Regions from separate parts of the Dyadobacter sp. HNCC25DJ183 genome, predicted to be linked through region 1. Evidence: riboswitches for the same ligand, from Rfam matches in the RefSeq annotation. Region 1 holds a riboswitch; the other holds the start of a gene.
What was found. A riboswitch is a leader RNA that binds a small molecule or an ion and turns the genes downstream of it on or off. The one in region 1 is predicted to bind cobalamin.
Positions count from the first base shown of each region.

Region 2: it holds a riboswitch for cobalamin, as region 1 does, so the genes downstream of both, AC1XTG_RS17885 (hypothetical protein) here and AC1XTG_RS04570 (TonB-dependent receptor plug domain-containing protein) in region 1, are expected to answer to the same signal.

Region 1 covers NZ_JBXHAP010000002.1:130,832-134,313, forward strand. The annotation lists gene AC1XTG_RS04565 (YncE family protein) at 1-123, opposite strand, end outside; gene AC1XTG_RS04570 (TonB-dependent receptor plug domain-containing protein) at 158-2,104, opposite strand; cobalamin riboswitch at 2,164-2,365, opposite strand; gene AC1XTG_RS04575 (DMT family transporter) at 2,428-3,351, shown strand; gene AC1XTG_RS04580 (thioredoxin family protein) at 3,393-3,482, shown strand, end outside.
Region 2 covers NZ_JBXHAP010000007.1:12,962-16,443, reverse strand. The annotation lists gene AC1XTG_RS17890 (TonB-dependent receptor plug domain-containing protein) at 1-736, opposite strand, end outside; gene AC1XTG_RS17885 (hypothetical protein) at 921-1,544, opposite strand; cobalamin riboswitch at 1,672-1,920, opposite strand; cobalamin riboswitch at 2,042-2,185, shown strand; gene AC1XTG_RS17880 (cobyrinic acid a,c-diamide synthase CobB) at 2,414-3,482, shown strand, end outside.

The DNA of each region.
Region 1 (3,482 bases):
TTCGTTCACCACGAAAACGCCTTTCGCAAAATCCCCCTTCGGCTCGGGATCACTTTGATTACATGACGATACTGCTGCTGAGAATGCGATGAAGTAAAGTACTCTTGATAATCGTTGTTTCATCTTAATTGGATTTATATATAACTGTATTGCAAATTTAAAACTCGTCTTGTCGTACCCGCGCCTGTTTTGTTTTTGAATCAAATGCCGCAATGAGGTTGATCGCGAAGCTTCTGCCAGGCAATGCATTGTTTTGTACGCTCAGGTAAAACGTATTTGTTACATTGTTGATCTGCCCCTGCACCCGCAAATATACTTTCCCAAATGAAACGGAAGTTTCCGCCAGCAGATGCAACAGCGCGTACTCTTTCAAAAAAGTGGAATTGTCGAAAGTAGTGTACCGTTTGCCCGCAAATTGCAATTGGCCTGTCAGCTTTGTGTTGCGGTACTGTGCAAATGTACTCAGCCCGGCAGTATGAAGCGGCACGAAACGTAGCTGCTTTCCAATCACATCAACAGAGTATGCGTCGTAAGCTCTTTCCTGAATGCTTTTATTATAAGCATAAGTAATGTTCGTTCCAAGTTGCGTTACATCTATACTCCCGCGCCAGCCTGCCTGTATTTCCACGCCGCGGGCAAGTACCTGTTGTAAGTTTTCGATGCGATAATTTTTTACAGGATTCCAGTAAGTCCAGTCTTTGATCCGGTTGTGATAAGCTGTTACCGAAACATCCAGCTGGCTCTTGGGAGAAATAACGAAGGCCTGTTCTATGCCGGCTTCCTTGTTCCAGCCATTCTCAGGCCTGATATTCGGGTCACCCAGTACTTTCCAGTAACGTTCATTCAAGGTAGGTACACGGTAGCTTCTGGCAACCGAGCTTTTTATTTTCAGCTTGTATCCGGGCAGTTCAATCAACTGGTATTCAGCGCCCAGTGAGGGGGTAAAAGGCGGGTTGTACCCTGTTACCAGCGCCTGGCGGAGATTCACGGACACGACCAGCGGTGCATTGACCTGCCAGCGGGTGAGAAGAAAGAAGTCGCCGCGGTTTTCTGTGATAACCGGCGTTTCGTAGCCAGGTACCCTGGTCCGGTAATGCGTCCATTCGGCTCCCGCCTTAATGGATATGTTGCTTCTGTTTTGATTCAGGATAAAGTCGAAATCCTTTTCAATGCGGTTGGAAAATTTATCAGTTACAGCATGGTCGAGCTGGCGATAATTGCCTTTCGCATAATCGATGATATCCCGCACCCAGGCGGCACGTGCTGTGAAATCCCCGACACTGTATCTAAGCATTCCCCGGTAAGCTTTGGTTAATGTAAGCTCGCGACCAGCAGTGTCGGCTGGTGAGGTGGTCAGTTTGTTGCTGGTAATCCAGGCATGCGCAGAGATTTCCTGATTGTTTTTGCCACTAATAAAAATATCCTGAACCAGACCGCGCTGGAATGCTTCGGAAGGCAGCAATGCATATTCCCTCCGTTGTCGATAGGGAAATTGGTTGTTCATCCGATTGTCGTAAAGACTCGTTTTTCCCGAAATCCGCCAGTTGTTCCGTAGCGCGGACCCATAGCGGGCAGCAACCTGGGTCTGGTGATTGTGAAAGCTTTCGACCTGCTGTCCCAGTAAAACTTTAAACCCATTCTCTCCCGCAGCACTGTTCAGTAAAATGCTGCCGCCTACTGCATCGGTTCCTACAATGCTCGCAGCTGAACCATATTGAATGGAAAGCGCATCGAAGCCAGCGACAGGTATGGTCGAAAAATCGGTTTGGCCCAATGTGGGAGAGTTGATATTCAGTCCATTCCAGAGTACAGCCGTGTGATTGGCAGAGGTTCCGCGGAAGAAAGCAGTGGTAAGTTGTCCCGGTCCATATTTGTTAAAAGAAACCGGTGTTTGAATTGCCAGCAGATCACTGATATTCTGAAATTGAAAGGCGAGCAGGCTGGCTGAATCAATCCGCTGCACTTTCAATCCGCTCATGAACTTTTCGGGCACAAAACCCTTGATATTAACCGGCTGCAAGGCAATGGAATCCGTTTGGGCGTGGGTTATAGCCGGAAGAAAAGTCCCTGCCGCAATAACCGCCGTAATCAAAATCCGCTTCACAAAAATCACCTGGGTATTCTCTGGATAGTAACAGGCCCGCTGCTTTTCCTCCGAAAGCGTTGTAGCACGAATGATCTGGCAGGTCTCCTGGCTCGCCTTTTGACCCGGTGCCTTCCCGTTTTTCAACAGTGGCTTCGAAGATCGGGTCAATGGAACAGACTTACAGTTGCGGGGACAGCTTCCGGTTTTAACGGAATTCCCTATTAAGCCACGAAAAGCAATATGGAAATTGCTGCGGGCACCAAACAGTCGCAAAGGTAGCTAATTGCATTCGTTTTACGACCGAATGAGCAATCGCTTATCTTTGTCCCAAAATCTAAAAGGTGGCCCCTTCTGTAAACATTCCTGTCAACGCGTCCCGAAAAGGCATTTACCTCATGCTCGGAGCGGCATTCTTCTTTTCGCTGACTTCTGCATTATCCAAGTGGCTGGGCCGTGATTTCCATATTGTTCAGTTGGTGTTCTTCCGGAATATAGTCGGCGTGGTTTTCGTGCTCAGCAGTATCCGGCAGCGACCGCTGGTTCAGCAAGGCGGGAAGCTGGGGTTGCTGATTTTCAGGGGAGTTGTAGGTACGCTGTCGCTGTACATGCTTTTTTATGCCATTCAAACGCTCGGACTCGGGCGGGCTTCCACCTATCAGTATACTTACCCGATTTTCCTGGCACTACTTTCCTGGTTGTTGATTGGAGAAACCCTGAATGGAGGTGAGTGGGCTGCGATTTTCATTGGCTTCACAGGTATCCTGCTCGTGTTCAGGCCGGATCTATCCACTTCCCTGCGTGACAATGCGCTTGGACTGGGCAATGCACTTTTAACAGCCGTCTCCTATTTGTCTATCCGGCAGCTCGGGCTGGTTTATGATACCCGCGCCATCATTTTGTCATTTATGCTCAGCGGGATCGTAATGCCCATTATCTCCATGCTGGTAGGTACTTACTATCCTGTCGAACACCTCGATTTTCTGATCGGTACATTTAAATGGCCTGAAAATGCGTGGCAATGGCTGGGATTTCTGGCCCTCGGATTAACTGCTTTGGCAGGCCAGAAAATGCTGACACAATCTTTTACATTCGACAAAGCAGGCCGGGTGGCGGCGATTGGTTATTCCAACATTCTCTTTTCGGTCCTGATTGGGTTTTTAATGGGGGAAGCAATTCCTTCTGTCCCGATGCTGGCTGGTATGCTGCTGATTGTTGCTGGCGGCATTCTTATATCGTTTGCCAAATCCAAGGTTATAGTGAAATAAACCGGCGGTAATTCTTGTTCTTTGGCTAGAAACTAAGATCTATGAAAAACCTTGTTTTAAACAGCCTGATCGTTGCATCTGTTGCATTTATGTCAACTGGTTTTAAATCCGATACGGAGAAAAAAGATACA
Region 2 (3,482 bases), on a different contig from region 1:
CCGATGGTGTCAGTTCAATATCACTCTTCGAAATCAAAACCATCTTCTGCGCAATAGCCTCCACCTTCGTCTCAAACCGCGTAGCAGTAACCACCACCGGATTCAACACATTCTGCCGAATAGAATCCGAACCCTGACCAAAAGAGAGGAGCGGAAGAAAAAGCGAAGCAAGGAACGCCAGGTGTGACGCCCACTCCACACCATAGCGCTCGCGCCTAGTTACACTGAGCGCACCGGGCCGCCGGGCGGGCAAAGTGAAGAAGCGTGACGCTATTTTGCTTCGACCGCCCGGCGGCCCGGTCCGCTCAGCATGACAAAGCGAGTGGAATTCAGGCGAAGTAGACAAGCGTGACGCCCCTATGCTTCGACTGCGCTCAGCATGACAAAAAGAGTGGACGGCATAAAGAAGGGAATGGACAGCATAACGAAGCGAGTGGAATGCACTCGAAGTGGACAAGCGCATCGCCAACTCCACAACACCGCTTCCCGCCTTTGTCACACTGAGCGGAGTCGAAGTGCAGAAGCGTGACGCCCCTATGCTTCGACTGCGCTCAGCATGACAAAGGGGGCAGACAACATGAAACGAAGAATGCAGAGCATTCAAAGTGAAGAAGTGCGCCGCCCTCGCCACAACACCGCTTCCCAGCTTTGTCACACTGAGCGGACCGGGCCGCCGGGCGGTCGAAGTGAAGAGGCGCGACGCCCGCTCCACACCACCGCGCCCCCACCTTGTCACACTGAGCGGAGTCGAAGTGAACGAGCGTGACGCTATTTTGCTTCGACTCCGCTCAGCATGACAAAGCGAACAAACAGCATGAAAAAGCCAACAAGCAACATAACAAACACTCCAAAAAGGAAAATACAAGTACCTCATTTAAAAAAAATTAACTTAGAAAATCAAAAGAATACAGCTACTACAATTACAGCGAACCCGCCAGTGTGATCGCTCCGATAATGATGGAGAATGTACCTACCAGGTAGTTGACGAGGCGCAGGAAGGTTTCGCGGTGGGAGACGAATTTGCTGATTGAGAATGCGAAAAAGTAGCCGTAGGCGGACATGGACAGGATAATGCCCAGACTTTGAATGACGATGATCCAGACTGCCGTGCGGGCGTCACTTGCGGCGAGCGTCAATGCCACTGCGCAGGCACCGCCTGTACCAGCCAGTCCGTGCACCATACCTACCCAAAAAGAGCGGCTGAACTTTTGAGAATGGACAACAGGCGGGGCAGAGGAGCTTCTGAAATTCCGCATCACTGCCACAATGCCCAGCCAGATCATCAGCGGTCCGACGAGCAGCTCAACTTTGCCGGAGACTTCCAGCGAAAAGGTGGATTTGAGCAGCAGTACCAGCACTGCGAAGAGGATGAGGGTAAAAGAATGTCCCAAAGACCAATGCGACGATCGCCAGATCAGTTTCCAGCGCTGGCCGGGACTGCGTTTTTCATCGGTAGCCAGTACTGAGACTGCCGCCATGTGGTCGGGTTCGAAGGAATGCTGCACACCGAGCAGCAGGGAGTCAATAAGCAGGAAATTGATCATCGAATAAAATTTAACCCTGCAAGCGCAGGCTGACTGATTTTATCCGGATTGGAACAGGGAAAACAGGGAAGAAGGCACGACGAAATACCGCCTGCCAAAATCCTCTCGCCTTTCTTCCCGAAAGCAAAACGGATATTTTCGAATGGCAGGTCTTCTGACTCGTTCAGTAGCTAACGCCTTCCCGGAAGTATAGTGAATGATTAATGAGTGAATGAGCGAAGGGTTTATTCACTCATTCAACATTCAAAATTCCTCTTCCAGTGGCAAATTGTTAGCTCCTTTTTTGTGAACTTACAGCAGCGGGTACTGCTCCGGATTTACACCGGATTCCCTTTTAATCACACCAGCGGCGTGAACCAAATGAGCCGCAAAGCTATATCTTTTTGAATGCCGTGAAGCAAAAATTTCCTGCCTGATAAAAAATGTCCCTCTGCCGCGCTGCCTTCCGGGATTTCTGCAAAATCGTGCTACATTTGCCACAAACAAGTTCTTTGCTATCTTTTTCCAACAGGAAAGGTTTTACTAACCAGTGAATTAATAGGGGAATCGTGTGAGAATCACGAGCTGTCGCGCAACTGTAAGTAACGTTCGAAATTTGTAACGTTACGAGTCAGAAAACCTGCCTTTTCTTTGTTGACAATGCTTTCGCGGAATGAAGCTAGTCTGATCTGGATATTGCGTTTCAGGGTTAATGCCCTGTACTCTCCATTGGGTTTTCTTCTTAATCCATTCTTCCTGTCTTTTCTTTTTTTCTGCCGATTGCATTGTGAGATTTAGCTAGGGCTCTCAACATTTTTGTTTGCCACGAATGCACGAATGGACACGAATGCGTGTACAGCCGGATAGGAGTGGCGTTAGCAGCAGAACCAATGACCCAGTCTCATTTTCTTATTTCTGCCCCGGCGAGCAACTCGGGTAAGACGACCCTCACGCTGGGTTTACTGCGCGCGCTTACCAGACGCAACCTGAAAGTACAGCCTTTCAAGTGCGGACCTGATTATATTGATCCCATTCACCACACCGAGGCAGCGGGGAGCCAGAGTATCAACCTCGATACATTCATGTCCTCCAATGCGCACGTGCAGGCCCTTTATGCAAAGTATTCGGCTCAATCCGATGTATCGGTGACCGAGGGTGTGATGGGACTTTTTGATGGCGCTCAGAAAATGGACGGCAGCAGCGCGGCAATTGCAGAATTGCTGGGTATCCCGGTTGTTTTGGTAGTTGACGCCAGGTCAATGGCGTATTCGGCTGCGGCTTTGTTGTACGGATTCAAAAACTTTTACCAACATATCTCCATCGCGGGAGTGATTTTCAACTTTGTCGGGACAGAGTCGCATTACCGTTTTTTGCAGGATGCCTGTGCAGATGCAGGCGTTGAGGCGCTTGGTTATTTGTCTAAAAACAGTGCACTGGCAATCCCGTCGCGACACCTGGGCTTGCATATTTCCGCGGAAACAGACTATGAGCAGATCATTGAAAGTGCAGCTCACTTGGTGGAGCAGACAGTGAACCTGGACCGGCTGCTGGAATTGACAAGGGGTAACATTAACCCCGGTGAAAGCAGCCCCGTTGGGTCAGCAAAAGAACCAGCCAGCAGGTTGAAAATTGCCATTGCCCGCGATGAGGCATTCACTTTTACTTACCATCAAAATATTGAAGCACTGGCCGGTTTAGGTCATATTACCTGGTTCAGTCCGATTCACGATCACGTACTTCCCGAAACGGATTTCCTCTATATCCCGGGCGGCTACCCCGAGTTGCATGCGGCAGAGCTGAGCGAAAACGAATCAATGCGGGCGAGTATCAAAGCTTACTGTGACGAGGGCGGTCTGGCCTTCGCCGAATGCGGCGGACTGATGTACCTCGGCGAGCAGCTTACGAATGCGCAGGGCGACACATTTGAAATGGCAGGTGCGCTCCCATGCAGCACCAGTA